Regions from separate parts of the Anaeromassilibacillus sp. 1001302B_160321_C8 genome, predicted to be linked through region 2. Evidence: predicted binding sites of a transcription regulator. Region 2 holds the regulator's gene; the other holds the start of a gene.

Region 1 (16,316 bases), on a different contig from region 2:
CCAAAGCGTCCTCGATGCGGAGCTTCTTCTCCTTCATCTCAATCTCTGTTGCAGCGCCTACGCGGATGACCGCTACGCCGCCAGCAAGCTTTGCCAAGCGCTCTTGCAGCTTCTCACGGTCGAAATCAGACGTGGTGGTCTCGATCTGGCTGCGGATCTGATGGACTCTCGCCTTGATGTCGTCCGGGTTGCCGGCGCCGTCAACGATGATGGTGTTCTCTTTGTCCACCCTGACCTGGCGTGCACGGCCCAGCTGGGCAATCGTGGTGTCCTTCAGCTCCAAGCCAAGCTCGGAGGAGATCACCTGGCCGCCGGTCAGCACGGCGATATCCTGCAGCATTTCCTTGCGGCGGTCGCCAAAGCCCGGAGCCTTGACTGCAACGCAATTGAAGGTGCCGCGCAGTTTATTCAGGATCAGGGTTGTGAGCGCCTCGCCCTCAACATCCTCTGCAACGATCAGCAGCTTCTTGCCACCCTGTACGATCTGCTCGAGGAGCGGCAGGACTTCCTGGATGTTGGAGATCTTCTTATCGGTGATCAGGATGTAGGCGTCGTCCAGGACAGCCTCCATCTTGTCGGTATCGGTCGCCATGTAGGGGCTGATATAGCCGCGGTCAAACATCATACCTTCCACAACGTCGCAGTCCGTCAGAGCGGTCTTGCTCTCTTCCACGGTGATGACGCCGTCGGAAGTGACCTTCTCCATTGCGTCCGCAATCAGCTTGCCAACTTCTTCATTCGAAGCGGAAACCGTTGCAACACGGGCGATGTCGTCGGAGCAGGTAACCTTCTTGGAATGCTCGCGAAGAGCATCCACAGCTGTGTCTACAGCGTCCTGTACGCCCTTGCGCAGCACCATCGGGTTTGCGCCAGCTGCGACATTCTTCATGCCTTCGCGGATCAAAGCCTGTGCCAGCAGCGTTGCGGTCGTGGTGCCGTCGCCAGCGACGTCGTTCGTCTTGGTGGCAACTTCCTTCACGAGCTGTGCGCCCATATTCTCGAATGCGTCGTCCAGCTCAATTTCCTTTGCGATGGTCACGCCGTCGTTCGTGATGAGCGGAGCCCCGAACTTCTTATCCAACACAACGTTGCGGCCCTTAGGTCCCAACGTAATCTTCACGGTATCTGCGAGCTGATTGATGCCGCTCAGCAGAGCTTTTCTTGCTTCTTCGCCATAGATGATCTGCTTTGCCATAGTCTATTCCTCCAAATATGATACTATAAATTCTCTTAAATACTTATTTATTCAACCACTGCCAGGATGTCGCTCTGACGGACGATGGTGTATTCCTCTCCGTCCATCTTGACGTTCGTACCAGCATACTGGCTGGTGATGACACGATCGCCCACTTTGACATTCATAACGACTTCCTTGCCGTCTACCATACCGCCGGGGCCCACTGCGATGACGTCCGCAACCTGCGGCTTCTCCTTCGCGGAACCTGCCAGGATGATGCCGCTCTTTGTGGTCTCTTCTGCTTCTTCCATCTTAATCAGAACTCTGTCTGCCAACGGTTTGATTGTCATTTAAATTTCCTCCTTCAGAAATAGATCCTACAAAATCCATGCATACCCTTTCAAACTGCTCGACGCTTTGACCGCGCCGCTTGAAACGATATGTTCTTAGCACTCGCTATCTCTGAGTGCTAAGACTATTTTAGCCACTTACGCAGGAAAAATCAAGGGGTTTTTCCCGAAAAAATGCAATTTCATAAATTATTTACAATTCACCCAGAAATATGCAAAGCAGGGCCGGATTTCCAAGGGGAGTCCACAAAATATGGCGGTTTCAAGCCATTGCTCCTACAACCGGCCGCATGCGCTATAAAAGCCTTTCCGCACACTCTCCCTGAAATTTCCAGCCCTCTTCTTGCATTTCTGCTTCGGCAACCAGCCGCTTTTGCCGTAGCGGACTGGCTGTCCATCTGCTAAATCCCGCTTTTATAATACATATAAAACTGACACTTAATCATGCCGTTGTAAAGCTTTCTGCGGCGGTCCGCCTTGCGGCCGTAGCACTCCTCAAAGGTCTCATCGGGGCTGATGATGTTATAGCTCCATTTTTTCTTGGGGGTAAACACCTTCCCCATCGTCCGATAGAGCTCTTCCGCGGCGCGGATATCCAGCAGGCGCTCACCATACGGCGGGTTGCAAATGACGTCGCCGCGTTCGCCCAGCGGTTGGAAATCCGCCACATCCCGCTTCTCCGCATGGATGCAGGAGATCACACCGGCCTTGCGCGCATTTTCCAGCGTCAGGTTCACCGCAGCCCCGTCAATGTCATATCCATACCCAGTGAAGGAAGCGTCCCGGCACACCAGGTCCCGCGCACGCGCCCGTTCTTGCTGCCAGACTGCGGACGGGATATTCTTCCAGCGTTCCGCTGTAAACGAACGTTGCAGCCCCGGGGCGATGTTTTTGGCGTAAAGCGCAGATTCCACCAAAATGGTACCGGAGCCGCAAAATGGGTCGATCACAATCCCATCCCGGCGGACACGCGAAAGATACGCCATCGCCGCCGCCAAGGTCTCCTTGATCGGCGCCTCTGTGGAATTGGCCCGGTAACCGCGCTTGTGCAGGCCCGCCCCGGAGGTATCCAGCATGACGCTGACGTGGTCCTTCATGATGAGGAATTGAATCTGATGCAGAGTCCCGGTCTCTTCAAACCAATTTAGATGGTATTTGCCCTTCAGGCGCTCCACGACGGCTTTTTTGATGATGGATTGGCAATCTGGGACGCTGGCTAATTTGGAATTCAGGGAGCGCCCCTTGACGGGAAACGCATCCTCTTTTCCGATCCACTGTTCCCAAGGCAGGGCCTTTACCCCCTGGAAGAGCTCTTCAAAACTGCGCGCCTCGAAGCTCCCCAGTTCAATCAGAACGCGCTCCCCATACCGTGAGCCGAGGTTGGCGCGCGCGAGCATCGACGCATCTCCGGTAAAAAACACACGGCCGTTCTGCGGTTCCACATTTTGCGCTTCCATCGCGCGCAATTCATCCCCCACCAGTCCTTCGATCCCCAACAGGCACGGGATTACCATTTTCCACTGTTCAGCCATAGATACACTCCTATTTCCCGGGAAACACCCGTTTTCGATTTGATTCGCATCCGCCTAAAAAGGCGGCCCACACCGCATCCAAACGCCGTTGCCCCTTTCCGGCAAGCGTCAGCCATGCGGAATGGATTGATTATACCATAGGCCCTCTACAAAAGCAAAACCCATCCGGAAAAGCAGCAGCGGCCGGGCATAAACACCTGTGCCCGGCCGCTGTCCCATTATTTCTTTAGAATCTCCATGAATTCCTCGCCCGTGATGGTCTCCCTCTCCAACAGATAGTGCGCCAACTCATGCAGCTTCTCCATATTCTCCTTCAAAATCGCAATCGCCTTTTCGTGCGCAGAACGGATCAGCTCCAAAACCTCCTCGTCGATCTTAGCCGCGGTCTCCGGCGAGCAGGTCAAGGAGGCGTCCCCGCCCAAGTATTGATTGCTGACCGTCTCCAAGGCCATCATGTCAAAGGTCTTGCTCATGCCCAACCGGGTCACCATGGAGCGCGCAAGCTTAGTCGCCTGCTCGATGTCGTTGGATGCCCCGGAGGTAAACGAGCCAAAGATCAGTTCTTCCGCTGCACGGCCGCCGGTCAGCGTGGCGATCTTGTTGTACGCCTCTTCGCGGGACATCAGCACCCGCTCGCCCTCTTCCACCTGCATGGTATAGCCCAGGGCTCCGGATGTACGCGGGACAATGGTAATTTTATGGACGGGCGCCGAGTCGCTCTGCATCGCGGCAACAAGCGCATGTCCAATTTCATGATAAGCGACGATCTCTTTTTCCTTTGCGGAGATCACCGCGCTCTTGCGCTGGTAACCGGCGATGACAACCTCCACGCTCTCTTCCAAGTCCGCCTGCGTCACGCTGAAATGGCCGCAGCGTACCGCGCGCAAGGCCGCCTCATTGATGATGTTCGCCAACTCCGCGCCGGAAGCGCCTGCGGTCGCGCGGGCGATAGCGTTGTAGTCGATGTCGGGTGCCACTTTGATCTTTTTGGCGTGAACCTTCAAAATAGCCTCGCGCCCCGCCAGGTCCGGCAGTTCCACCGGGATACGCCGGTCAAAACGGCCCGGGCGCAGAAGCGCTTTGTCCAAGGAATCCGGGCGGTTGGTCGCGGCCAGGATTACAACGCCCTTTTTCCCGTCAAAGCCGTCCATCTCCGTAAGCAACTGGTTGAGGGTCTGCTCCCGTTCGTCGTTGCCGCCCATGCCGCCCTCGCGCTTTTTTCCGATGGTGTCGATCTCATCGATAAACACAATGCAAGGGGCCTTCTCCTGGGCCTGCTTAAAGAGGTCGCGGACTTTGGCTGCCCCCATACCGACAAACATCTCTACAAACTCCGAACCGGAGATGGAGAAAAACGGCACCTTTGCTTCCCCAGCGACCGCCTGCGCAAGCAATGTCTTACCGGTTCCCGGAGGGCCCACCAGCAAAGCGCCCTTCGGAAGAGAAGCGCCGATCTCTGCATATTTCGATGGATTGTGCAAGAAATCCACAATCTCCGAAAGGGCTTCCTTCGCCTCGTCCTGCCCGGCAACATCGTCAAAGGTCTTGCCCGTTTGCGCCTCCACATAGATCTTGGCGTTGCTCTTGCCAAAGGTCATGGCGTTGGGGCCGCCCATCTTTTTCTGCATATAGCGGGTGAGCAGCTGCCCCAAAATAAGAAACATCAAAATGGGGAATACCCAGGAGAGAATAAACGTAAGAAGCGGCGACTCTTCTTTCGGGATTTCCTTTCCATATTGAACATCCGCTTCATCCAGGCGGCTGCTCAGCGTATCGCTGTCCTCCATTTTGCCGGTGACGAATACGGCTTCTTTTCCATTTTCGTCCTGCCCGATAAAAGCAATTTTATCCTCCTGGTCTTCCACCTAGGTGATCTTACCCGCCTCTAGTTGGGCCAGGAATGCGTCATAAGAAACCTCGGTTACCCGTGTGCCAAATATACTGGGGAATACCAGTGCATTTAATAAAAGAAGCACCACGAGCGCAATTACATAATAATAGATCAATGATTTTTTCGGTGATTTCTGTTCTTTCATTCGACTGTTCCTTTCTGATGATTTTCCAACATGTCGCGCAGTAGCGCATCGATCTCACGCAAATTTTCGGCAACTTGCTCCATCCGTTCCCGTCCAAGCCTCTCTAAGCAGGAGGCATATTTTTCTTCTGCAAGGCGGTCAATCGCCCGGACAGTGTCCTTCCCCTTCTCAGATAAGGCGATTTTGACCATACGTTCATCCTGTAAATCCCGGACCCGAAGAAGGAAGCCTTCTTGCTCTAAACGTTTGCACATGGAGGACATATTTCCGCTGGTCATCCCCAATGTGCGCCCAAGCTGGCCGATTGTGGGGGAATCCTCCGCGGACCAAAGCTCCATAAGAATCCGCATCTGCATGTGTGTCAGGCCATATTGTTCGCTAATCGGGCGGAACATCCCATCCATACATTCGGAAATCCGGCGCGTCATATCCCAAACCACATTTTTGAATTCGATGACCTCCATATCACACCTCCGTTGGCAATAATTTGTTCAAATAGTTTTCATGTATATATAATATATTGAATAGAGTGTTTATAGTATAATATTTTTGAAATAAAAACATGTTACCGGTTTTTGAACTTTTCCTAACGCTTTTGCTAACCGATGAATGGAGAGAACCTATGAAATTTGATAACGATTGGGAACGCATCCGCGAATTCAGCAAATTGCTCTATGAAGTATCACAAATTCCCATTCAAATTGCTGATATCCATGGGGCCACGCGCCTTTTCTTTCCCTCTCTCCCAGAATTTCAGGAGATCGGCCTCCCGCGCTCCATTTCTGAATCCCTTATTGCACGCGCGAAACAAGGCCCGGTCCTACAGACATACCATTCGGTCTTATTGTGTGCCTGCATCTCCTTTTCTATGGATGAACAATCCCTTTTTTTGATTTTGGGACCAGCGCTTTTGGAGGAGATCTCTCCGGGCAGCATCCGTGACCTGACTTCGCTTTATCCCTGTAAGGATACGCATAAGCTCTACACCCTTGCCAAACAGCTCCCTGTTTACAACACGGTACAGTTTATCCGCTATGTGCAGATGTTCCATCTGACAATTTTCGGGGAAAGTATCGGCATCTCGGATTTTTTTATCGCCCAACAGCAGCAGATCCCCCAGGACGCAATCAACCGCGCCTTGGAATCCAGCTACTTTTCCCAGCGGGAATTGACCAATATGCCAGTCCCATTTGCGCTCGAGCAAATGTTTACAAAATGCGTCCAGACCGGTAATACCGCTGAACTAAAACGCTTATTGGATACCTACCTCTCAGGAACCGCCGGCACACTCTCTTCCACTCCCTTGCGGCAAAGCAAGGATACCTCCATTGCGATTGCCGCCGTAATTTCACGCGCCGCAATCGCCGGGGGACTGAGCGCCGAATCTGCATGCCGCCTCAGCGATGTATATGTGCAGCAGATGGAAACCTGCGGGGAGGTAAAGGATGTCTACATGTTGTGCGCACGCATGGTATTCGACCTGACCGAACGGGTGGCTAATGTCCAGCGGCAGACAGCGTATTCCTTTCCCATCACTCAGTGCATTCAATTTATCACCGATCATTTGCACGAGGAGCTTTCCCTTTCGATCCTTGCAGACCAGGTGCAGCTGAGCCCCCGGTATCTCTCGCGCCGCTTTAAACAGGAGACGGGGACGACCATTACCTCTTACATCCAGCAGGCACGTGTGCGCGAAGCGCAGAATCTCCTCCTCCTATCCGACGAGAGCTTTTTGGAGATCAGTAACTTTTTACATTTCATCTCCCAAAGCTATTTCATACAAATTTTCAAACGGTATACAGGGATGACCCCGCAGCAGTATCGCAAACGAGGCCAAAAGCTCTCCAAAGCAAAGCGCCCCGGCGAACACTGAACAAAGGGGTTATCCCTTTTGATTTTCAAAAATGTTAGGTAGAAAAAATAATATAATATGTATTTTTATGGTATACAATTCTGTTTTTTATCCAGTATCATGTGCAATATCCGATTTTTCATCTAGAATTTCTGATTCGTTCCAGAATGCCAAATGATTTCCACAATTTGTCACAGGAGGCGATTGCAGTTGGAAAAGGAAAAACATACGGTCCACCGTTTTTCCAATTTTGTCATCAGAAAACGCAAATGGATTGAAAAGATTTTTGCCGTTGCCGTTGTCCTCAGCATTATTGCCCTTTGCTTTGTCCGGGTCAATTATGATTTGAGCAAATACTTGCCGGACGACGCCGCTTCGAAAGCCGGATTGAATGTGATGGATGAGGAATTCGGCTACCCCGGCACGGCACGCGTTATGGTCGGTGATGTATCCCTTTATGAAGCCAAACTGTACAAGGACCGTATCGAAGCGGTGGACGGGGTCAATATGGTCACCTGGGCGGATACCGCGGCCGACGTCTATCAATCCGAACTTTTTATCAATTACGAGGCGATCGAGGACTATTACAAGGACGGATACGCCGTGATGGATATCATTTTTGATGAGGACGATTCCGATGCCAAGACGCACAACGCACTCAACGAAATCGAAGCCATCACCGGGGATAAGGGGTATTTCATGGGGCCCGCTGTACAAAACAAATCTCTGGATGAAACCTTGACCCGTGAAATTGCTATCGCCATGGTGATGGGGATTTTTATGATTTCGGTGATCCTCTGCCTCACCACAACATCCTGGTTTGAACCCTTCCTCTTCCTATTCATCATGGGCGTGGCCATTATCATCAACATGGGTACCAATATCTTTTTGGGGGAAATCTCCTTTCTCACCTTTAGTACAGCGGCCATCCTGCAATTGGCCATCGCAATGGACTATTCCGTCTTTTTGCTGCATTCCTTCACCAGGGAACGGCAAGCGGGGGTAGAGCCCGAGCAAGCTGTGGCAAATGCGATTCACAGCTCTGTGACTTCCATCCTGTCCAGCGGCGCAACGACCATTGTCGGCTTCCTCGTGTTGATGCTGATGCGCTTTAAAATTGGCTTTGACATGGGCTTTGTCCTGGCAAAAGGCATTGTCATCAGCCTTTTAACGGTATTGCTTTTGATGCCTGCCTTATTGCTCCGCTGGGGGGATAAGATCGAAAAAACCGCCCACCGCTCTTTTATGCCCTCTTTCAAGGGATTAGGAAAGGCCGTCTTTAAGATCCGCTACGGCGTACTCATCCTGGTTGCCCTTCTGGTTGTTCCGGCCTTTACCGCGCAGAATATGAACCAGTTCCTTTTCGGGAACGGCTCCTTGGGCTCCAGCCCTGGAACAAAGGTATATGAGGATGAGCAGGCGATCAATACCCGCTTCGGCCGCAGCAACCTGGTCCTTGCATTGGTCCCCAATACCAACAATGTAACGGAACGCGCTTTGACCGAATCGCTGCGGGATTTGGATTATGTAAAATCCGTCACATCCCTCGCAGATACGCTGCCAGAAGGGGTCCCCGAAGACTTCCTTCCAGAATCCCTGACCGGACAGCTCCACTCGGACGATTACAGCCGCATCATGATCTACCTTAAGACCAAGGACGAAAGCGCGTACGCTTATCAATGTACGGATGAAGTGCGTTCGATTGTCGAATCCTATTATCCAGAGGGCTCCTATCTGGTGGGGACGACACCCTCGACACAGGATATCCAAACCATCATCACCAACGACTACAATTACGTCAATATCCTTTCGCTTTTGGGAGTCGCGGTGGTGGTCCTGTTGACCTTCCGCTCATTCATTATTCCTATCGTGGTAATGATCCCCATCGAAGTAGCCATCTTTTTCAACATGGCGATCCCCTATTTAGCGGGCGACAAGATGATTTATATGGGATATATCATCGTAAGCTGTTTACAATTAGGCGCGACAGTGGACTATTCCATCCTGACAACCAACAATTATTTGGAAGCGCGTACCCATCTTCCCAAAAAAGAGGCTGCCATCCATGCAATCTCACAAAGTGCCCTGTCCATTCTGACGTCCGGTTCCATCCTAACCATCGTTGGTTACGGCCTGTACTATGTTTCCACTGTTTCCGCCATCGCAGATATGGGGCACTTGGTGGGGCGCGGCGCCCTTCTGAGCACCCTGCTGGTGATTTTCCTTCTGCCTGTCCTCCTGGTGCTCAGCGACAAACTGGTCATGAATCAAATGCGCCGCCGGGCGCTCCGCAAAGCTAAGCGTTCCATCCGATGGAAAACATGGCTGGAAAAACACAAACGAAAAAAAACTACAGCCCCTGATACAGCTCAGCAAAACTCCAAAGGAGGCCTCTTATCATGAAGAACTGTAAACGCTTGATTGCTTGTATCCTATCTTTCGCCATGCTGCTTCCCCTTGCTACGATTCCTGCACATGCGGTGGAAACGCCGGTCACAACGGATGAGGCCGTCTACGTCAACCTGGACCACTACGGCGCCGTCACCGGCACCAGCGTAGTCAAAGGATGCAGCCTCAATGGGAACCGGGAATTTAAGGACTATGGATCGTACACAAAGGTCACCAACATGTCCGGATACGACGAGCCGGAATTGACGAACGACGGCGTTGTCTGGAGCCTCTCCCCGGATGCGAACGATCACTTCTTTTACGAATGCACGCCTGCGCAAAACAGCATCATCCTGCCCTGGTCCTTCAAAGTCTCTTACAAGCTCAACGGCGTTCCCACAGAAGCGCAAGACCTCGCCGGCGCATCCGGCTTGGTAGAAATCAATATTGAATGCATTCCGAACGGGAGCGCAGAAACCTACTATCAAAACAATCTGCTGTTGCAGGCGGCTACCATGGTCAATGTCGAGGATGTACTCAGCATCGAAGCGCCGGGTTCCCAAACACAATCCATCGGTACATACAAAGCGGTTCTCTTTGCGGCGCTGCCCGGCGAACATACAACCTTTACCATCCGCATCGGCACGGAAAGCTTTGAGTTTCCCGGCGTGATCATGCTGATGATCCCCGGAACCCTGGAGCAGATGAAGACCATCAAGGATCTGAAAGAGGCGAAGGACACCATCGGCGATTCCGCCGACTCCGTCTATGACAGCCTGGATCAAATTTTGAACGCGCTGGAGGATATGTCCGGAAGCCTGGAACTGACCCAGGAGGGATTGCAAGCCCTACAACAGGCGCGCACATCCATTCAGTCCGCGAAGGGAGGCATCTATGACGGCGCAGACGCTTCTTTGAAGGATCTGGATGCACTCTCGCAGAAGATTGTTGCTCTCGTACCGCATTTGCAAAACGGGGAACAGCTTGTCAACGATGTCAGCGCAGACATCAATGCCATGGTAGATACCACCGGCCTCCTAGCCTCCGACTTGGGAAGCCTTTCCAGTTCTCTTTCCCGTCTCCAAAACAGCATGGAAGATCTGGAGGACGCTCTGAACGACGCCACCATCAGCCGCAAGCATCTCACCAACCTACAAGACGCCATTGATGATCTAACCGATTCATTCGCGCCGTTTGAGGGAGATTTGGAAGATCTAAAAGGAACGATCGACCGCCTGGAAGACCCGCTTGGAAAATTGCTCACCGGTTTGCAGGACACCAAAAGCCAGTTGGACCAGGTGATCGCGGACCTTACACAGAAAGGCGTCTCCGATACACTGCTTGCGCCGCTCAAGAAATACCGCGACCGATTGGATGAAGCCACCGTCAAGCTGGAACAAGTGCGGAAAAAGCTGACCGACCTTTTAAGCAATACCAGCAATACCGTTGGCACGTTGGACGGCTTAGGCAGTGCAATCGATGATCTATTGGACGACCTGAAAGGGCTCTCCGATTTAGATTCCGCCGCGGACGTAATCGGTGAACTCAACCGCACCGGCACATCTTTGCAAGCTGCCATCGCCACCTGCTCTTCTTTCCTCACCACCGTACAAACGTTAAACAATACCTTAAACCAATATAAGGAGGGTACCATCTCCCTGCTGTCGGATTGTTCCGAACTGGCCACACAGCTCGGCTCCACATTGACCAGCACCTCCACCTTCCTACAAGATCTCGAATCGATGATGAAGGAGAGCGGCCAATATCTGAATGAAGGGACCCAGAAGACACTGGACGGATTGATCGGCGCATTGTCAGAAGCCCTGGATATGTCCGGCAGCACGTCGTCCCTTCGCGATGCAAGCGATTCCATCAAAGGGACCGTGGAAGACCAGCTGGATCAAGTGGAAGAGGACAGCAATTTCTTAAATTTGGACGCAGAAGCAGAGATGGTTTCGTTTACATCCCGCAAAAATCCTGCTCCTGCCAGCATTCAGGTCATCTTGCGCACAGAAGAAATCTCCTTAGGCGATGCGGAGGAACCCGTCGAGGATCTGGACCCAGATTCCCAACCTACTAGCTTTTGGGACAGGGTGGTAAACCTTTTCCAGCAGTTATGGGAATCCATCACTTCCCTTTTTCAATAAAAACATACTGCCATGTATAACGCCGGATGCCTTGGGAACCCTATGGCATCCGGCCTTTTGAACCATTGATAATTCCAATGAATTGGAACGGCTTTTCTTTACTTCGCTCACACCGCGTATTATAATGAGCTTGAGGAGTGAACGATATGAATTTAAAACAGCTGATCGAAGATCCCAAGCTGACAAAGCGGATTGTGCTTTTAATTACCTACACCGTTTTGTTGATATTCGCTCTGTTCAACCTGGACAAGCTGTTCAGCTTTTTCCTCTCTATCTTTTCGCTTGCATCCCCGTTTTTTATCGGAATTGCCATTGCATTTGTAGTCAATGTGATCTTAAAGTTTTACGAGGAGAAAGTATTTGCTTTTCTCAATAAAAAAGATCTCAAACTGTGGAAGAAGTGCCGGCGCGCCGTTTGCGTGGTGCTCTCCTTCCTAACATTGATTGTCATCTTAGGCGCAATTATCCTTTTTGTCGTTCCGGAATTGGTTTCCTCTTTAGAAGTCTTGATTCGGAACGCCCCCACGTACATCAGCCGCTTATCAAACGAGATTATCCGTCTTCTGGAAAAATACAATGTGACCCAAGATCAAATCAACTCCCTCTCCATCGATTGGACTTCCCTTTTGTCCAAAGCGACAGAGGTTACCTCCAATTTTATGGGGTCCCTGTTTAACATTACAGCCAGCGTGGCGAACGGCATTTTTACCATGGCCATGAGTTTTATCTTTTGTATGTATATGCTGTTCGGTAAGGAAAAGCTGACCAGCCATTTGAAGCGCCTACTCTATGCGTTCCTGCCCAACCGTGCAGCAAGGCGGACCATCGAGATTTCCAGCATGGCCAACCGGATCTTTTCCAATTTTGTGCGTGGGCAGCTCACAGAAGCGTGCATCTGGTTTTTCCTGGTGTACATTGGATTGAGTATCCTCCGATTGCCTTATGCGGTATTGATTAGTTCAATTGTCGCGCTATGCAGCCTGATTCCCATCATTGGGCCCTATATCTCTATGTTCACAGCGGGTTTTATCCTGCTTTTGGTGAATCCATGGTACACGGTAACCTATATTGTATTCTTCCTGATTCTCCAGCAGATTGAGGGGAACCTAATCTACCCGCGCGTGGTCGGCACCTCCATTGGATTGCCGCCGATTTGGGTTTTGCTCTCCATCATCCTATGTGGGAACCTGTTTGGGATCGTCGGTATCCTGTTGGGCATTCCAACCTTTTCGGTGCTCTATGCGCTTCTCCGCGAAACAGTTCGTAGGCGCCTGTACAAAAAAGGGCTTACCAAAGAGAAGTTCCAGCGAAAAAATTTTCCCGAGGCGCAAACCAAGGGGAAGGCCGCCGCAGAAAATATGGTAGAAACCTCCTCTATAGATTCTGAACGTAAATAAATCGCAAAGTAGGAATGGGATATACCTAGTCCAAACATCCATTAAAAACAGCCTTAAAGAATGGTTGCCACCATCACTTTAAGGCTGTTTTCTCTGTTCCTGTATGCGCTGAATGGGAAAGGCCAGAAAACCGGTTGTCCCTCCAACACTTGTAACACATCCCTACATAACGCTCGTTGCCTCCGATCAAAATCTGTTTGCCTTCCTTGATGATGGCCCCGTCGTGGATACGGGCGTTCACTTCTGCCTTCCTGCCGCAACGGCACACCGATTTGATCTCCGAAAGGGAATCCGCTAATTCAAACAGGCGCTTGCTCGCAGGAAACATCTTCGTCTGAAAGTCTGTCTTCAATCCAAAGCACAACACGGGAATTTCATCCACCGCCAGGTCCTTGAGTTGTTCCACCTGTTCTGGTGTAAGGAACTGCGCTTCGTCAACGATCAGCACCTGGTATTCCCGGTGTGCATCGTACCAGTCCAGCAGGTTCATGTCCTCATCAATCACATAACACCGTTGCTCCAACCCAATGCGCGATTTTACTACCTCTGTTCCGTCACGATCATCAATGCTGGGCTTTAACAGCGCAACACGGTATCCCTGCTCTTCATAATTGAATTTCACCATCAAAGCGTTTGCCGATTTAGAGCTGTTCATGGCCCCATACTTAAAATATAGCTTCGGCATGCCCTTTCCCCCTTTTCCGGAAGGATATGCACCTACGGATGAAAAGGCACAACATCCGTCTGGTATTGGTCTGTACTCTATAAAGTAAGCAGGCCGGCCCAGATGCTCCTGAACCGGCCCCACACAAGATTATTCTCCGATGATTTTGATCAAAGCGTGTTTATCCCGCTTTCCATCGAATTCAAAGTAGAAGATCTGCTCCCATGTGCCAAAGTCCAGCCGACCGTTTGTCACAGCTACCACCACTTCACGCCCCATAATCGTCCTTTTTAGATGGGCGTCGGCATTGTCTTCAAACCCATTGTGATGATATTGGTCATACGGCTTTTCCGGCGCGAGCTTTTCCAGCCACACTTCATAATCATGGTGCAGTCCTGCCTCATCATCATTGATAAACACACTGGCAGTGATATTCATGGCGTTTACCAGAACCAGCCCCTCTTTAATTCCGCTCTCACGCAGCGCTTCTTCCACCTGCGGTGTGATATTGACCAAGCCCCTGCGCGCCGGCACATGGAACCACAGCTCTTTCCGATAAGATTTCATCATTCCGGCCCCTTTCATATTTTTTCCCATCTTACCACAACCGCTGTGAAAAGCGCAATCCCTTATTTCTCTTTCCACCTCTTTAGTTCCGGGAACCAAGACAGCATCGCTCTTTTCGCTTCTGCACGGTCCGTATACCTACCAGAATCCTTTTCCACGTCCAAACAAAAATCCACCATCTGTTCCATCGTACAATCCGCTAGAAAAGCGCCATTTTGGTAGCAATAACGGCAATAATCGGTATTTCTTGTCCCATCCGCATTCGTCCCATACTGGGAAGCTTCTGTCATTGGCATACCGCAGCTCTGACAAAAGTCGGCCAGCGCTACATAGATCGCCACATCCGTAGGTTGGCCATTCCCCATCCCGATAGAATATTCTTCAAAATCACAAGTAAACTTGCGCGGGAGATTTTCCTGCCAAACCTGTTTCCAAAATATCCCCATATCCTTTGTTACATCGCCATGAAACTGAAATTTTGCATAGGAACCGGCTGGGATCGTCACATACCGGATTCCCTCCTGTGGCGCCGGGTCACCATCCACTTCACAGCCGACGAAAGCATCATAATCGCCTTGTGCGCCATTTTCGTAATTGGTATATAGGCCGTAGGCAGCTTGTCCCTTGCCCCCCGCCAGTCTTCCATTGATCTCCCGAAAATAACGCGTCCAAAGTTCGCCGATCTTTTGCTGCATGTCCGGGCTGGCGTTGCTCGTACGTACAGAGACGCCGGCGATTCTTTTTTTCTGCAATGTTACGATTTCATAGTTCATACCTGTTCCTTCTTTCCCGGGGATTTCCCGTTTTTGTTTCCTCAGTATAAACCACAAAATAGGACAAGAGCATGTCATATTAAAATACAAAGCCTCCCTATTTTTCATAAAGGTCCGCTATATTATGGGCAAAACAGGCAATCCGGTTCTGTATTTCCGGCGGGGAAAGGATCTTCATGGCATCTCCAAAGGACAATAAATAGCCGCAGAGCCAGGGATCGTCCGGATATTCTATGGATACAACGAAAGTCCCATCCTGCCTCCGCCGGATGCAATCCACTGGGAACTCATCATAAACCCAGTAGGCCATCTTTGCGGAAATCTGCAAAACCAATGGGACGGTATGGCCCGATGCATAGGATGGAAGCTCCATTTCCGGCAATGAATGCTGGTCCCGGGTAAAGTGCTGACCGGTCAGGCAGACATGCTGCATCCGGGATATTTTAAAGGTGCGGTAATCCTGTCTGGTGCGGCAATAAGCCTGCAAATACCAACTGCTGTTGCGGAAGTGCAATTTCATCGGTTCCACACAGCGCCGGGCGGTCTCCCCCAAAGTATTGGAATAGGAAAATTCCAACACATATTGTTCCAAGATCCCTGTTTTGAGAATACCGAAAATCTCCCGCTCCGCTGAGGCGCCATTCCAACTGGAAAAGTCTACATCTATCCAATCCGTTACACGCTTCTGAAAAAGCCCATGTAAGCGGGACAGCACTTGTGTCCCCTGCATGCTGGCCGCCCGTAGGCTTTGCAAGGCGAATAGAATTTCATCCTGCTCTTCGGAAGAAAGCAACGAACGGTCCAGAACGAAGTGGGATAAGAGCTGGATTCCGCCGCCCTTTCCCTTGCTGGCATAGATTGGTATTCCCGCCCCGGACAGGAGATCAATGTCACGGTAAATTGTGCGGGGCGACACCTCAAACCGCTCCGCAAGCTGTTTGGCAGTCATGTTCCCATGTTCCATCAACAAATATAGGATGGAAAACAAGCGGCCTGTCTGCATATCGTCCTCCCTACTATACACATCGCTTAGAAACGGGTACAAAAGGCTTTCACACCATACTTAAGATTGCTTTCTGGCTAAAACCATTTCTGCCATTCGCTGCACATTGGGCAACATCTCTTCTGCCCAAGAGTATTCGAACAGAAATGCCCCTGCAAACGAAGCCGCTGCCTGTACATCGCCGGCAAGCAATCGAAAATAATCGCAGTCGAAGCGCTCGCAATTGATTCCCAACTTCCCGCGGACGGATATGAGCGCGTCACCAAGGCCAACCTTTTCCAATGCTTGGCGCAAATACATGCAAGCCTTTCGATACTTTGCCTTGACTTTGCTATCATACTGCTCATCTTCCCATAGGGTCCCAATGATTGAATCCATATCAACCAGCGCGCCGTCTTGACTGATGAGCAGGGCTAGGAGTTCTTTGGCC
Region 2 (16,316 bases):
GTGCGAAATGCTTCCGCCGCGCCGCCCGGAAGGATGAACCCCGCCGCTGCGAGCGCCGCATCGCCTGCGTGCAGTTCCGGCAGGCGGGCAGCCGTACAGAACACCGCTACAGCGGCGAGCACCGCAGAGCAAAACATCAGTCCATATTGTCGCCAATTTCTCATATTTTGCATTCCCCCGCCATTCAACCGATTTGCCACAGCTTTTGAAGCGCAAAACCATAGCCGTGCTTCTTAATGTGTATGCAGGGCCATGGGAATCCAGACCTTGCGGGGGATGCTTTGAAAAAATGTCAAATGCAAAGGGAAGGGACAGACGAGCCCTATGGCCGAAAGGCGGTTTTTCCCGCTCAGCTTGCGAGGATGGAAAACTCCTCTACGGAAAGGGTGGGGTTGAGCGCGGTGTTGATCGCCATGGCGACCATGCGGGCGGCGCGGGTGATGAGCAGGTCGATTTCCCGCGGGGTGACGACCATGCTTGCGCCGCGCGGCGAAACCTTGTCTTTGGGGGCGGCGCGTCCCAATAGGTCGGCGGCGAGCGTGCCTGCGTCCACGACGGTCGGGACGCCGATCCCGATGACCGGCACGCCCAATGTCTCACGGCTGAGCTGCGGCCGGGCGTTGTTGACGCCGGAGCCGGGGGAAATCCCCCCGGTGCTCAGCTGGATGGTGCACCCCAAGCGCCCCAGGCTGCGCGCGGCGAGGGCGTCCACCGCGATCACCGCGGAGGGCCGGAATTCCCGCGCCAATGCGGTCAGGAGTTCCCTGGTTTCTACGCCGGTGCATCCCAACACGCCGGTGCTGACCACCGCCACCGGGCGCAGGCCGTCCAATCCGGTGATGCGTGCGATTTCCCCGTGGATGTGCCGTGTTGCCAATACCTGCTCGGCGGTCTGTGGGCCCAGGGCGTCCGGGGTGATCGCCCGGTTCCCGAGGCCCGCCACGAGCACCAGCCCCGTTTCCGGGAGCAGGGCGCTAAGCTCATCCCGCAGCTGGTGCAGCAGCTCGTCCCCGCTGTCGATGTGGTCGGAAATGGCCGGGACTTCCAACGTGATGTAGTCCGCTCCGTTTTCCCGGATGCGCGTGATGGTGCAGTTTTTCCGTTTCTCAACGCGCTGGCTCGTTGGCTCCGTGTATTCCAGCGCAAGGTCGGTGCGGTATTCCATATACATTTCTCCTTTTTTTAATTTTCGGTAGCCGTGCAGGTTTTTGAGAAAAAGCTTGATTTTTTAGAACCTTGATGGTAGAATAAAAACTACATGACAGCACCAAAGGAGGTGGAACCATGCCGAATATTAAATCTGCTAAGAAGCGCGTGAAGGTGACTGCTACAAAGACGCTTATCAATAAAGCATTCAACTCCAGCCTGAAGACGGAGATCAAGAAGGCGAACCATGCGGTGGAGACCGGTGCGGAGAACAAGGCGGAGGCCGTCCGTGTTGCGGTGAAGAAGATCGATCAGGCGGCTGCAAAGGGCATCCTGCATAAGAACGCTGCCGCGAGAAAGAAGTCCGCTCTCGTCCGCAAGCTGAATGCTGCACAGGCATAAGTCGAATAGGCGAGGAAAAGCTGAAAGCAGAGCATATGCTCTGCTTTTTCTCATTTTGACGGGAAATCATTTCCAAAAGCAATTTCATTTGACTTTTTGTAGGAAAACGGTTATCATATAGATAACAATTTGGTTGTATCAACAAGTCCCTCGCTGCGGTGGAACCCCTCGTCCCGCCGGGCTTGTATTTACAAATGGAGGTGCTCACATTGAAAAAAGGAAATAATTTTGCTGTTTTTATCACGATCGTTTCTGCTCTTGCGGCTGTTGCTGCTGCAGCTGTGGCCGTCGTCCTCTTTTTTGAAAAGAAGCGCAAGGACGAAGAGGAGCTTGAGCACTATCTGGATTGCTCGATTCAATAAGGGACGGGCTATCCATTCCTGGCTTCATTGGGAAAGGATACGGGCAGGTGGATTACCTGCCCGTTTTATTTTTGCGCTTTTTCCGGAATTCGCGCCAACGCTCGATGTCGCGGCGCGTCTTTTCATAGATGTGTTTCATCAGCTTGTAAAGCAGCATGCCGATCACGCGCCCCTGCAGGATACGCAGGCCGCGGTAGGCAAACTTCCCGTACCGGACGTACCGGTTAGCTCTTATCTCCGGGTTTTGAAAATATGGCGGCTAAATAGCCGAAGAACACCGCCGCGGCAATCCCTGCGGCGCCCGCTGTTACGCCGCCGGTGAACACTCCCAGAAGCCCCTGCTCCTGGATGGCTTCCCGCGTCCCTTTCGCCATATTATAGCCAAATCCCGTCAATGGGACGGTTGCGCCCGCGCCTGCAAATTCCACCAACGGTTCGTAAATGCCGAGCGCGCCCAGCACCACGCCCAATGTGACAAATAAAACCAGGATGCGGGCTGGCGTCAGTTTGGTGTAATCGATCAACAGCTGTCCGACGACGCAAATCGCTCCGCCGACGACAAATGCCCAAACGTATTCCATATGTTTCACCTCATGGTTAGTATGAGGAAAGGGCTGCCATTTTATACAGTTTGGGGGAGGATTGTGGCCCGGCAAAAGGAGGAAGGGAAATGGGCCCGTTTGCAGGCCGGGTACACGTTTGCGGGCAAAACGAATTTGCGGTTGGTTCTCCACAAAATGGTAAGGTTCGGTGGAAAATTTGAAAAAATTTCTTTTCTCGGGCGGTATTCTGAATAGAAGGAGGAATGCCAAATGAAAAGAATGCTTTGCACAATGGTATGGTTGGGAATCTGTGCGGCGCTTGTGGGCTGTACAACAAGCGCCATCGAAGGGCCGGAGACGGTTTCCCACCATGTGGACCCGTCTTCCTCCGTGTCGGACCCGGCGTCTTCCGAGGACCCCGGCGCATACGACGGGGAATTTTCCCTCTCCGTTGGGGAAGGCGCTCTTCCGGCTGCCCCGGAAGAGATCGTCATTCAGATTCACAACGGAACGGACGAGGAATTCAGCTATGGGGAAGCGTATTGGCTGGAGCGCCTCTCGGACAACGGCAAATGGGAGATGCTCGAATATCTCCCGGATACGGCGTGGCACGACATCGGGATCCTCTCGGCCCCGCACTCCCAGAGCGAGCACCGCATCCACCCGGTCAATTATTATGGGAAGGAAGCACTCACGCAAGGCCACTACCGTTATGGGAATACGTTTAATGGGGAGACGTACTATGCGGAGTTTGATCTTGGGGAGGTTTGAGGGGGAACGTTCCCGTTTGTTTTACAAATAATCGGTTTCGATCTGCCCTAAAAGGATAGAAACACCGGCTTTCCGGCAACACCGGTTTATAAGTCTGGAAGAGGAATCCATTCTGTGGTATAATACATTATTATGGCCGATTTTATAGCTTTCTCCACAGGGTTAGGCTGTATGGAACTTTTTGAGATAAGAGACGGTGATTCATTTGGCAATACCACGCGAACGGATCCGGAATTTCAGCATCATTGCCCACATTGACCACGGCAAGAGCACGCTGGCGGACCGCATATTGGAACAGACGAAATCGGTCGCGCTGCGCGACATGGAAGACCAGATCCTGGACGACATGGACCTGGAGCGCGAGCGCGGCATTACCATCAAGGCCCATGCGGTGACATTGGTCTATCACGCGAAGGACGATCAAGATTATGTGTTCAACCTGATCGACACGCCCGGCCACGTGGACTTTAACTATGAAGTATCGCGCTCGCTCGCCGCATGTGAGGGCGCGGTGCTGGTGGTGGACGCCTCCCAGGGCATCGAGGCGCAGACATTGGCCAACACGTATTTGGCCGTGGACGCAGGGTTGGAGATCGTGCCGGTCATCAACAAGATCGACCTGCCGAGCGCCCAGCCGGAGCATGTGCGGCAGGAGATCGAGGACGTGATCGGCATCCCGGCGGACGAGGCCCCCTGCATTTCCGCCAAGATGGGCATCAACATCGACGCGGTGATGGAGCAGATCGTCAAGCAGGTGCCGCCGCCGGAGGGCGATGAGGACGCCCCCCTGCGTGCGCTGATTTTTGATTCCTACTACGACGCCTATAAGGGCGTCATCGCCCATGTGCGCATCAAGGACGGGACCGTCCATCCGGGCGATACGATCCGGATGATGAGCGTGGGGAGCGAATTTACCGTGGTGGAATGCGGCTATATGCGCGCCACCAGCTTTGAGCCGATGAACTGCCTGCGGGCGGGCGAGGTCGGTTATATCGCGGCGTCGATCAAGGCGGTCCGCGAAGCGCGGGTCGGCGATACGATCACGCGCGTGGACAACCCCGCGAAGGAGCCGCTGCCGGGCTACCGCGCGGTACAGCCCATGGTGTTCTGCGGCATCTACCCCGCGGACGGCGCGAAATACCCGGACCTGCGGGACGCGCTGGAGAAATTGCAGCTCAACGATGCGGCACTCTCCTTTGAGCCGGAGACCTCCGTCGCATTGGGCTTCGGTTTCCGCTGCGGCTTCCTGGGGCTTTTGCATATGGAGATCATCCAGGAGCGCCTGGAGCGCGAATACAATTTGGACATCGTCACAACCGCGCCGAGCGTCGTCTACCATATCACGAAGACCGACGGCGAGATGATCGCCATCGACAACCCGACCAACTATCCCGACCCGTCGCTGATCGCGCAGGCCGAAGAACCCATTACGAACGCCCATATCTACACCCCAAAGGAATATGTGGGCAATATTATGGACCTTTGCCAGGAGCGCCGCGGCGTATTTAAGGATATGAATTACATCGACACGGACCGCGTCGATATCCATTATGAGCTGCCGCTCAATGAGATCATCTACGACTTTTTCGATGCGCTGAAATCGCGCACCCGCGGTTATGCCAGCTTCGATTATGAGCTGGCGGGCTACCAGAAGAGCAACCTGGTCAAGCTGGACATCATGCTCAACGGTGAGGTCGTGGACGCGCTCTCGTTTATCATCCACGCGGACAAGGCGTACCCGCGCGCCCGCAAGATGGCGGAAAAGCTGCGCGAGAAGATCCCGCGCCAGCTCTTCGAGGTGCCGATCCAGGCGTGCGTGGGCGGCCGGATCATCGCGCGCGAAACCGTCAAAGCGCTGCGCAAGGATGTTCTGGCGAAGTGCTACGGCGGCGACATCACCCGAAAGAAGAAGCTGCTGGAAAAGCAGAAGGAAGGCAAGAAGCGCATGCGCCAGCTGGGCACGGTCGAGGTGCCGCAGGAGGCGTTTATGAGCGTGCTGAAGCTGGATGAATAAGATCGGTTTATACCTGCATGTGCCGTTTTGCGAGAAAAAATGCCCCTATTGCGATTTCTATTCCGTCCATGCCTCGGAGGATTCCCTTAATTTATATACAGATTGTATGATTGATAGATTAAAATACAATTCGGATAAAATCAAACGCCCGGCGGATACCCTGTATTTTGGCGGAGGGACGCCCGGGCTGCTGGGCGGCGAACGGGTGGCGCGCCTCATCGGGCAGGCGAGGGCCTGCTTTGGACTGGATGGCGCGGAGATCACCGCGGAAGTCAACCCTGGCGTGGATTTGACGGGCTTTTTGCAGGGGTTCCGGGCAGCGGGCGGCAACCGCCTGTCCATCGGGATGCAGTCGGCGGACGACCGGGAGTTGGAACGCTTGGGCCGCCGCCATACAGCGGCGCAGGCGGCCGAAGCGGTGGCGGCGGCACGCAAATCGGGGATCGAAAATATTTCGCTCGATTTGATGCTCGGCATCGAGGGGCAGACGGTGGAAAGCGCCCGGCGTTCCGCAGCGTTTTGCGCGGAACTGGGGGTGCCGCATGTGTCCGCCTATCTGTTGAAGATCGAACCGCGCACGGCCTTTTACCAGCGCAGGGAGCAGCTGCAATTGCCGGACGAGGACGAGACCTGTTCCCTCTACGAAGCAGCCTGCGAGGAATTGGAGCGGCACGGCCTGATGCAGTATGAGATTTCCAACTTTGCCCGGCCGGGCTTTGAGAGCCGGCACAATTTGAAGTATTGGCACTGCGAGGAATATCTCGGTCTTGGCCCGGCCGCGCATTCCTTTTTGAACGGGAAGCGCTTCTATGAGGCGCGCGACCTGCGCGCGTTTTTGGCAGGGCAAGCGCCGGAGGAGGACGCCGACCCGGAGATTCCCGCCGGTGGGCCGGAGGAATATGCGATGTTGGCACTCCGGTTGGCAGAGGGCTTACAGGAGGCGCGCTACCGGGACCGCTTTGGCGAGCCCATTCCGGAGCGATGGAAACGTGCGGCGCAGCGGTATGCCCGCGTTGGCCTGACGGAGTGTTGGCCGGAGGGTTTCCGGTTTACCCGGAAGGGATTTTTGGTTTCCAATGCGCTTTTGGCGGAGATTTTATACGAAACGTAATAAGTGAAAAATAATATACAAAAGGTTGTGTAGATTTGGCGGTTTGGCCGGTCTGTGCGGCCTTTTTTCTATTTATTAGCATGGCGGTGGGCGCGAGGACCGGTTCAGGGAAGGGAAACCTTGTTGCCATATTCGTCCTTTTGGCAAATTGCTAAGTTTCTCCATTGCAGATTCATAATTAATTTACATTTATCTTATTGACAACCGGGCAAAGTAATGATAAATTAATAACTAGAGTTAGCACTCGATATAAAAGAGTGCTAAACTCCGAATCCAAACAAGAGAGGTGGGAAGGTTGGAACTCAGCGAACGCAAGAAAAAAATTCTGGCGGCGGTCGTCGAATTGTATGTCGCCACCGGCGAGCCGGTCGGCTCGAAGGCGCTTTGTGACAACCTCGACTTTGCAGTCTCTTCCGCCACCGTGCGCAATGAAATGAGCGATTTGGCGGAGATGGGGCTTCTGGACCAGCCGCACACATCGGCGGGCAGGGTTCCCACCCAAATGGGGTACCGGGTGTACATCGATTCATTGATGAAGAAAAAGCCCGTGACCCGTGAAGAAAAGCGCTATCTGGACAGCCAGCTGCTCTCCAGCGCCTATGATCCGGAAAAATTGCTGGACGGTGTTTCTAGGGTGATGGCAGCCGCCACCCGGTTTGCGGCGGTATCCACAACGCCGAGCGGCCGCGGGGCGAATATCCGCGCGATCCAATTCGTGCAGACCAGCCGCCGCACCGCGATGGTCATCCTGATGACCTCCGCCGGGACCATGAAGACGCGCGTGTTCCACTGCGACTTTGACCTGTCGCAGGAGATCTTGCGGGTGTTCTTCCGGGTGTTCAACGAGAAATTGGCAGGGATGCCGGTTTCGGAAGTGACGCCCGCCTTTATCCAGAACATGGCGGCCTCGATGGGGGAGATGGCGATCCTGATGTCGTCCGCGTTTATGGCGGTGCTCGACGTGGCGCGGGATTCCATGCAGGCGGAAATCTGCATGGAAGGGCAGACGAACCTGCTCTTCTATCCGGAGCTCTCGCTGACCGCGCGCCGGATGATGGATTTCCTGGCGCATGCGGACGAGTTGAACCGCTTGTTGGAGCAGCGCAGCAAAAACGTGAAGGTGCTCATCGGCGACGAGACGGGCCGCCCGGAACTCAAGGATTCCAGCGTGGTGATTTCCCGCTACACCGTCGGCGGCAAGGACGCCGGCGCGTTGGCGATCATCGGCCCGATGCGCATGAATTACGCGAAGGTGATCGCCCATATGGAATATCTTTCCGACGCGGTTGGGAAGATGCTCACCGAATTGATGGACTATGACTTTTAGAGTTTGATAGAGCGCAATGGCGCAATTTAAAACGAAGGAGGGTCCGGACAGTTGAATACGGAGGAAAAGAATCCGCAGACAGAAGCCGGAACAGACCCGCAGACCGACGCGGAGCCGGAGGCTTCCCAGGAAACGGAAAAGGCCGAAAAAAAGGATAAAGGAGGCTTTGGCGGGAAAAAGGCCAAGGCAGAGAAAGAAGCGATGCAGAAAAAGCTTGAAGAAGCAGAGGAGGCCCTGAAAAAACAGAAAGACCAGCTCTTGCGCACCGCAGCGGAGTATGACAACTACCGCAAGCGCACGGAGCGCGAGAAAGCAGCGATTTATTCCGATGCGACAGCGGCCGCAGTGCTCGAGTTCCTGCCGGTGGCAGACAATCTGGAGCGCGCGCTGGAGCAGCAGGAGTGCAGTGTCGAAGACCTGCGCAAGGGCGTGGAAATGGTCCAGACGCAGCTGAAAAAAGCGCTGGAAAAGCTGGGCGTGTCCGAGATGGGCGCCGCAGGGGAGGCGTTCAACCCGGAACTGCACAACGCCGTATCCCATATTGACGACGAAAACGCAGCCGAAAACGTGGTTGCGCAGGTTTATCAAAAGGGATACAAGATCGGCGACAAAGTCGTCCGGCATGCAACGGTGGTCGTTGCAAACTAACCGTCCACTGTCCCGCAATCCCCTTTCTAATATCTAATATATAGATTCAACTGAAAAAGCAGAATGAAAACTGGAGGTATAGATTATGAGCAAGACAATTGGTATTGACCTTGGTACAACGAATTCCTGTGTAGCCGTGATTGAAGGCGGCGAGCCGGTTGTAATTCCAAACGCAGAAGGCGCGCGCACAACGCCGTCCGTGGTCGCGTTCTCCAAGACCGGCGAGCGTATGGTGGGCCAGGTGGCAAAGCGCCAGGCCATCACCAACCCGGACCGCACCATTTCTTCCATCAAGAGAGAGATGGGTTCCAATTATAAAGTAACGATTGACGATAAGAGCTACACCCCGCAGGAGATTTCCGCAATGATCCTGCAAAAGCTGAAGGCGGACGCAGAAGCCTATCTGGGCGAGACGGTCACCTCCGCAGTCATCACCGTCCCGGCATACTTCACCGACGCACAGCGCCAGGCGACCAAGGACGCCGGCAAGATCGCGGGCCTGGATGTAAAGCGTATCATCAACGAGCCGACGGCCGCGGCTCTGTCCTATGGCATCGACAAGGGCGAAGAGCAGAAGATCATGGTGTATGACCTCGGCGGCGGCACGTTCGATGTCTCCATCATCGAGATGGGCGACGGCGTGCAGGAAGTGCTTGCAACCGCTGGCAACAACCGCTTGGGCGGCGACGACTTCGATAAGCGCATCATCGATTGGATGGTTACCTCCTTCAAGCAGGAGAACGGCATCGACCTCTCCGGCGACAAGATGGCCATGCAGAGACTGAAGGAAGCCGCAGAAAAGGCAAAGATCGAGCTGTCCGGCATGACGTCCAGCCAGATCAACCTGCCGTTCATCACGGCGGACGCCACCGGCCCGAAGCACCTCGACATGACCCTGACCCGCGCAAAGTTCAACGAGCTGACCGCAGACCTCGTCGAAAAGACCATCGGCCCGGTTCGCCAGGCCATGCAGGACGCTGGCTTGCAGTTCAGCCAGATCAGCAAGGTCCTGCTCGTCGGCGGTTCTTCCAGAATCCCGGCTGTCCAGGAAGAAGTCAAGAAGTTGACCGGCAAGGAGCCCTTCAAGGGCATCAACCCGGATGAATGCGTCGCCATCGGCGCGGCATTGCAGGCCGGTGTGCTCGGCGGCGAGGTCGAAGGCCTGCTGCTGCTGGACGTTACGCCGCTGTCCCTGGGCGTTGAAACCATGGGCGGCGTGATGACCAAGGTCATCGAGCGCAACACCACCATCCCGACCAAGAAGAGCCAGATCTTCTCCACGGCTGCGGACGGCCAGACGCAGGTAGAGGTCAACGTCCTGCAGGGCGAACGTGAATTTGCCCGCGACAACAAGCAGCTCGGCCTGTTCAAGCTGGACGGCATCGCACCCGCGCCGCGCGGCATCCCCCAGATCGAGGTTACGTTCGATATCGATGCGAACGGCATCGTAAACGTCTCCGCAAAGGACCTTGCAACCGGCAAGGAACAGCACATCACGATTTCCTCCAGCTCCAACATGAGCAAGGAAGACATCGACAAGGCCGTCAAGGACGCAGAGAAGTATGCGGCCGAGGATAAGAAGCGCCGTGAAGAGGTCGATACGAAGAACGAGGCGGAGAACCTCTGCTACTCGGTCGAAAAGCTCATCAAGGACAGCGGCGACAAGATGGACGCTTCCGATAAGACCGACCTGGAGGCAAAGTCCAATGCTTTGAAGCAGGCGATCTCCGGCAACGACACGGCATCCATCAAGAGCCAGATGGAAGAGCTGCAGAAGGCGCTGTATGCGGTATCCGAGAAGCTGTATAAGGCAGCAGCTCCGCAGGGCGGCCAGCCGGCGGGCGGTGCAGGCGCACCGGCGCAGGATGCAAACGGCAACCCGGTCTATGACGCCGAGTACAAGGACGTAGACGACAACAACAATAACAAATAAAAATCGGGGCGCCGTGCGGCGGCACGGCGTTCTGTGCGAGGTGGAGGCTGTTGTGGGTACGGGATGTACCTGCAACAGCTTTAGCCCGTAAAATGGCGCATCTCGATTTTTTATAAAGTGATTTACAACAGGCGAAAAACCTGATAGGATAGAGGACGCGGCATTGCCGCGCAGAAATTGAGAGTTGGCGCAAAGCAGGGGCGGCGGTAGGGCTTGTTCCCGGTTGCGATGCGCTTTTGTAGGAGTGATTGGTGTGGCCGATAAAAGGGATTTTTATGAAGTGATGGGTGTGCCGAAGAACGCCACCGAAGACGAAATTAAAAAAGCCTACCGCAAATTGGCGAAAAAGTACCACCCGGACCTCAACCCGGGGGATAAAGAGGCGGAGGCAAAGTTTAAGGAAGTCAACGAGGCGTACGAGGTGCTCTCGGATAAAGATAAAAGGGCCCGGTACGACCAGTTCGGCCATGCCGGGGTGGACCCCAACTTTGGCGGCGGCGCAGGCGGCGGAAGCCCCTTCACCGGCGACATCGACCTGGGGGACATTTTCAACAGCTTCTTCGGCGGCTTTGGCGGCGGCGGTACGCGCCGTGCCAATCCAAACGCACCGCGCCGCGGCAGCGATACGGAGGGTGTTGTCAACATCAGCTTTGAAGAGGCGGCTAAGGGTTGCCGGAAGACGATTTCCTTTAATAAGATTGAAACGTGCCCGGACTGCGGCGGTTCGGGGGCCGCGAAAGGGACCAGCCCGTCCACGTGTTCACAGTGCGGCGGCACCGGCCAGGTGCGCATTAACCAGCGCACGCCGTTCGGCATGGTGCAGACCGCCCGCACGTGCGACCGCTGTGGTGGTTCCGGCCGTGTGATCGATTCGCCGTGCCATACGTGCAACGGCAGCGGCCGTGTGCGCAAGCAAAAGACCATCGAGATCAACATCCCCGCGGGCGTGGACAACGACCAGATGCTCAACGTTTCCGGCCAGGGCAACGCGGGCGCAAACGGCGGGCCCAGCGGCGACCTGCACGTCTATGTCAACGTGCGGCCGCACCCGATCTTTGAGCGCCGCGGCGACGACGTTTGGTGCGAGATGCCAATCACTTTCTCGCAGGCAGCACTCGGCGCAGAGGTCACGGTGCCGACCATCGACGGCCGCGTGAGCTACCAGGTGCGCGAGGGCACCCAGCCGGGGGATGTGTTCAAGCTCAAGGGCAAGGGCATCCCGCATATCAACGGCAGGGGCCGCGGCGACCAGTACGTCCGGATGACGATCGAGGTCCCGAAGAACCTCTCCCAGAAGCAGAAGCAGCTTTTGCAGGAGTTTGACAGCTGCGCCGAGGAGAAAAATTACCAGAAGCGCAAGGGGTTCTTCGATAAGATCAAAGAGATGTTTGACGAGAAAAAACAATCTTAAAAAACGGGGCAGGATGCAAAATCCTGTCCCGCTTTTGCTGTGTGAAAAAATTGACATAATATGCGGCGGAATGGCCGCTATATGTGCTGAAACGGCGCAAGGAGGGCGGATTCTCCCCAAAAGGCCCTGCATCAAGCATCCTCGCTTGGTGCAGGGCCTTCGCCATCTTCCTGGTCGCGCCCAACCAAGGTATCCAGGGAGACGTTGTAGATTTTGCTAAGCAACAGGAGCCTGGAAAGGGGCGGTTCGGTTTTCCCTGTTTCATAATATGTATAGGTGGAACGTTTAATCCCAAGGATACGGGCAAGTTCCGTCTGTTTCCAGTGGTGTTGTTCGCGCAGTTGACGGAGGGAATCCTTTAATTCCATAATATGTGGCCTCCTCAAATATAGACTAATACATTATATAATGTATTAGTCTATATGTAAACGGATATTATCCACTAATATCTAATAAAAAGATTAGATATTGGAGAGATAATATATGATTAAATTAAACGCTTTAGAATTGCTTGAGAAAAGTGGACATACTCGTTATTGGCTTTATAAACAGTTGGGCATGAGTTATCAGAATTTTAATAGGATGATTAATAATCAGACCAAATCGATTCAATACCAAAATATTGAGGCGCTTTGCCAATTGTTGGAGTGTACTCCGAACGATCTATTTGTTTTTGTAGATGACTAAATTGTTCTTCTAAAAGAAAGTTGTTTTTTGCCAGCAAACGAAAGGGCCTTTCTCCAAAGGCTCCGCAAGGGTGGAACCCTACCGCCCCGCGCGCATCCTGGGGAACCAAGGGAATTCCGCTGGGATTTCCTGCAATTTTGCCCGGACAAACCCTTGCGAAAATTCGGAAAATAGCCTATAATCATCATGTATGGTGGTTAAACCAAGGAAACTTGAAACCGAAAGGAGTACCGATATGAATTATTCCCATGAAGTGGAAAACATGTGTCCTGTAACCAAAGGTCCCCATCACGGTCCCGCGCCCATCCCGGAGGAGGGCAAGTGGGTAAAAGCCTATGAGATCAAAGACATCTCCGGCCTGTCCCATGGTGTGGGCTGGTGCGCACCGCAGCAGGGCGCTTGCAAGCTGACCCTGAACGTGAAGGACGGCATTGTGCAGGAGGCTCTGGTGGAGACCCTGGGCTGCTCCGGCATGACGCATTCCGCTGCTATGGCCGCAGAAATCCTCCCGGGCAAGACCCTTCTGGAGTGCTTGAACACCGACCTCGTTTGCGACGCAATCAACGTTGCAATGCGCGAAATCTTTAAGCAGCTGGCCTATGGCCGCAGCCAGACCGCGTTCTCCGAGGGTGGCCTGCCGATCGGCGCAAGCCTGGAAGACTTGGGCAAGGGCCTGCGTTCCCAGGTTGGCACCATGTTCAGCACCGGTGCAAAGGGCGTCCGCTACATGGAGATGGCCGAGGGCTACGTCCTCAAGACCGCTCTGGATGAAAACAACGAAGTCATCGGCTATCAGTTTGTCAAACTTGGCAAGATGATGGAAGATATCCGCCACGGTGTGGACCCGAAGACTGCTTACGAGCAGAACATTGGCCAGTATGGCCGCTTCGACGGCGCGGCAAAGTACATCGACCCGCGTGAAGAATAATTCGGCAGGGATCATACCGAACATTCCAAGTCAGGCGTCTCCCAATCGGGGAGGCAGCCGAGAAAGCAGAATAAAGGAGGACAACTTACATGGCTAACGATGTCAAGTTTGAAGGTAAAGAAAGAAGAATGCCCAAAATCGAAAAGTGCCTTGCCGAGTATGGCCTTGCCAGCCTCGAGGAAGCGCGCGACCTTTGCCTGAGCAAGGGAATCGATGTAGATAAAATTGTCAAGGGTGTACAGCCCATCGCGTTTGAGAACGCCAGCTGGGCATATACCCTGGGCTGCGCAGTCGCTCTGAAGAAGGGCTGCAATTCCGCTGCGGACGCTGCCGAGTCCATCGGCATTGGCCTGCAGGCGTTCTGTGTTCCGGGTTCCGTTGCGGAGAACCGCAAGGTCGGCCTGGGCCACGGCAACCTGGGCGCCCGTCTGCTCCGCGACGAGACCAAGTGCTTTGCGTTCCTCGCAGGCCACGAGTCCTTCGCTGCCGCAGAAGGCGCAATCGGCATTGCCAAGACAGCGAACCGCGCCCGCAAAGAGCCGCTCCGCATCATCCTGAACGGCCTGGGCAAGGACGCTGCCTACATCATCTCCAGAATCAACGGCTTCACCTATGTGAAGACCGATTACGACTTCTTCAACGACGAGCTGAAGATTGTCGAAGAGAAGGCATTCTCCGAAGGCGAGCGCGCAGCGGTTAAGTGCTACGGCGCAAACGACGTCCTCGAGGGCGTTGCGATCATGAAGCACGAGGGCGTGGACGTCTCCATCACTGGTAACTCCACCAACCCGACCCGCTTCCAGCATCTGGTTGCCGGCACGTATAAGAAGTGGGCCATCGAGAACAACCGCCCGTACTTCTCCGTTGCTTCCGGCGGCGGCACGGGCCGTACCCTGCACCCGGACAACATGGCGGCTGGCCCGGCTTCCTATGGCCTGACCGACTCCATGGGCCGTATGCACGGCGACGCACAGTTCGCAGGCTCTTCCTCCGTCCCGGCGCACGTCGAGATGATGGGCTTGATCGGCATGGGCAACAACCCGATGGTCGGCGCGACCGTCGCATGCGCTGTTGCTGTGTACGAGGCTTGCAAATAATCGGAACAGGATATCGCCGGTTCCGGCAGTCTGATTCGAGCCAATAAGAACCTTACAGCTCCCGTGGATCGCGGGACGCTGACCGGCGCGCGATGCCGCGCCGGTTCCGGGCGCAAAAGCGCCCGGGAAGGCGGCTTTGCCGCCTTCTAGCGTCCCGCTTTCTCGGGGGCTTTTTCGTTTTCCCGCAAACTTTTTGAAACGCGAGGCCGTCTAATAGACAGAAAACGAAATACAGAACAGATTGGTGGGATGAACTGTGGCAACCACACAGGCTTTTCGGGAATATATCACCCAAAACCAACAGGCCTTTTACCGGTTGGCCTATAGCTATACAAAGAACAGCGACGCCGCACTCGACGTGGTGCAGGACGCCATTGTCAAAGGGATTGAAAAGCTGCATACGCTCCGCAATCCCGCATATATGAAAACGTGGTTCTATCGGATTTTGGTCAATGAGGGCCTCAACTACCTGCGCGGGAAAAAGGTGGTTTCGCTCGACGAATATGCGGAATCCCCCCTCTCCGCTGCGGAGGACCGGGACGTCGCGCAGGATGTGGACCTTTACAATGCCGTCCAGAGGTTGGAACCCAAATTGCGCACCGTGGTCATCCTGCGCTTTTTTGAAGACATGAAGCTGGAAGACATCGCGTCCATCACCGGCGATCCGCTCAGCACGGTGAAGTCGCGTTTATATAAAGCCCTCAAGCTCTTGAAGGTAGATTTGCAGGAGGGGGTGATGGCGACGTAACGATGCTTTAGCCAATCCAATAGCTCTGAGCTTGCCCGCGGCAACCCGGGAACGCCGCGGAAACAAACTTTTGATATATATTTTTAGGGAGGACATCTATGATGAGAAATTTTGAAGAGGCAAAAAGGACTTATGAGTCCATGGACATTCCGGAGAAGCTTCCGAATGTCGTGGATCAGGCTTTTACAAGGGCTACGGCCCGCCGGAGACTGGCCTGGTATAAACCAGCGCTGTCGGCGGCAGCGGCTGTATGCATCCTGTTTGTTGCGCTTTTGAACATCAGCCCCACCTTTGCCAATGCGATGGCGGAGGTCCCGGTGCTGGGCAATGTGGCGAAGGTGTTGACGTTCCGCCAATATGCCATTGAGACGGACTCCGAGTGGATCACCGTGAACCAGCCCTCCATTGCTGAGACAGGGAACACGGAGTTGGAAAAGCGCGTCAACAATGAAATTCAGGAAAAAATCGACGCGATTGTTGCCGAAGCCCGCCAGGAGGCCAAGCAAAACCGCGAGGACGCCATCGCGCGGGGGCAGGACCCGGCCCAATTGATGCCGGTGATCTTGGACATCCGCTATGAGATCAAGAGTTCCAGTGAAAAGGCGCTGTCCTTTGTGATTTACAAGACCGAAACAGCGGCAAGCGCCTATACGCAGCAAATTTTCTACAATTTGGACCTGGCTTCCGGCAAGGACCTCACGCTGTCCGACGTCCTCGGGCCGGACTATAAGCAGATCGCTGACAAGGCCGTCAAAGATACCATCGACCAGCGTATGGCGGAGGACCCGGAGAAGTGGCCGTACTTTGTGCCGACGCCGGAAATGCCGGACGAAGGCTTCCAGGGGATTGCCGACGACCAGAAGTTCTACATCGACAAGGACGGCAATGTGGTCGTGAGCTTCGATGAATACGAAATCGGCCCGGGGTCCATGGGCATCCAGGATTTCGTAGTCGGGAAATCGTTGGTATAACATTTCACAAGGAAAGGAGTAAAAGACAATCGAGGGCCCTGCCCTGCGGATGTGTAGCGCATCCGCGGGGCAGGGCTTTTTTTGCTTGGATTTGAGGGGGTTAACGGAACTAGAAATTTTTGGAAATATTTCTGATGGATGCGATAAAAAAGATGCGGCCGGGGCCTTTTTGCTGGGGCCAAAGTGCATTGAATCAAGAAGGAAATTCCCAAAAACTT

Evidence for each region. Region 2 encodes HrcA, which represses chaperone genes, less so after heat shock. Its sites were predicted from a motif close to TGTTAGCACTCNNNNNNNNNGAGTGCTAACA; they were not measured.
Region 1: the regulator HrcA is predicted to act here: its motif matches at 1,622-1,652, upstream of I2E77_RS12765 (co-chaperone GroES).

What each region holds. Positions count from the first base shown of each region.
Region 1 is NZ_JADNJD010000024.1:15,093-31,408, reverse strand. Features, by position in the region: gene groL (chaperonin GroEL) at 1-1,195, opposite strand, end outside; gene I2E77_RS12765 (co-chaperone GroES) at 1,243-1,527, opposite strand; gene I2E77_RS12760 (THUMP domain-containing class I SAM-dependent RNA methyltransferase) at 1,929-3,059, opposite strand; partial or broken gene ftsH (ATP-dependent zinc metalloprotease FtsH) at 3,278-5,095, opposite strand; gene I2E77_RS12750 (MarR family winged helix-turn-helix transcriptional regulator) at 5,092-5,559, opposite strand; gene I2E77_RS12745 (AraC family transcriptional regulator) at 5,718-6,968, shown strand; gene I2E77_RS12740 (efflux RND transporter permease subunit) at 7,158-9,350, shown strand; gene I2E77_RS12735 (hypothetical protein) at 9,347-11,482, shown strand; gene I2E77_RS12730 (AI-2E family transporter) at 11,629-12,879, shown strand; gene I2E77_RS12725 (thymidine kinase) at 12,953-13,564, opposite strand; gene I2E77_RS12720 (secondary thiamine-phosphate synthase enzyme YjbQ) at 13,694-14,110, opposite strand; gene I2E77_RS14005 (zinc ribbon domain-containing protein) at 14,173-14,883, opposite strand; gene I2E77_RS12710 (helix-turn-helix transcriptional regulator) at 14,981-15,886, opposite strand; gene I2E77_RS12705 (response regulator) at 15,947-16,316, opposite strand, start outside.
Region 2 is NZ_JADNJD010000005.1:57,048-73,363, forward strand. Features, by position in the region: gene spoIIP (stage II sporulation protein P) at 1-164, opposite strand, end outside; gene gpr (GPR endopeptidase) at 350-1,165, opposite strand; gene rpsT (30S ribosomal protein S20) at 1,285-1,548, shown strand; gene I2E77_RS05055 (hypothetical protein) at 1,758-1,910, shown strand; gene spoVAE (stage V sporulation protein AE) at 2,135-2,491, opposite strand; gene I2E77_RS05065 (immunoglobulin-like domain-containing protein) at 2,723-3,223, shown strand; gene lepA (translation elongation factor 4) at 3,429-5,237, shown strand; gene hemW (radical SAM family heme chaperone HemW) at 5,230-6,348, shown strand; gene hrcA (heat-inducible transcriptional repressor HrcA) at 6,644-7,675, shown strand; gene grpE (nucleotide exchange factor GrpE) at 7,727-8,323, shown strand; gene dnaK (molecular chaperone DnaK) at 8,409-10,256, shown strand; gene dnaJ (molecular chaperone DnaJ) at 10,510-11,667, shown strand; gene I2E77_RS05100 (helix-turn-helix transcriptional regulator) at 11,799-12,035, opposite strand; gene I2E77_RS05105 (helix-turn-helix domain-containing protein) at 12,151-12,354, shown strand; gene I2E77_RS05110 (iron-sulfur cluster assembly scaffold protein) at 12,590-13,282, shown strand; gene I2E77_RS05115 (GGGtGRT protein) at 13,372-14,379, shown strand; gene I2E77_RS05120 (sigma-70 family RNA polymerase sigma factor) at 14,636-15,127, shown strand; gene I2E77_RS05125 (anti-sigma-V factor rsiV) at 15,226-16,098, shown strand; gene I2E77_RS05130 (hypothetical protein) at 16,184-16,316, shown strand, end outside.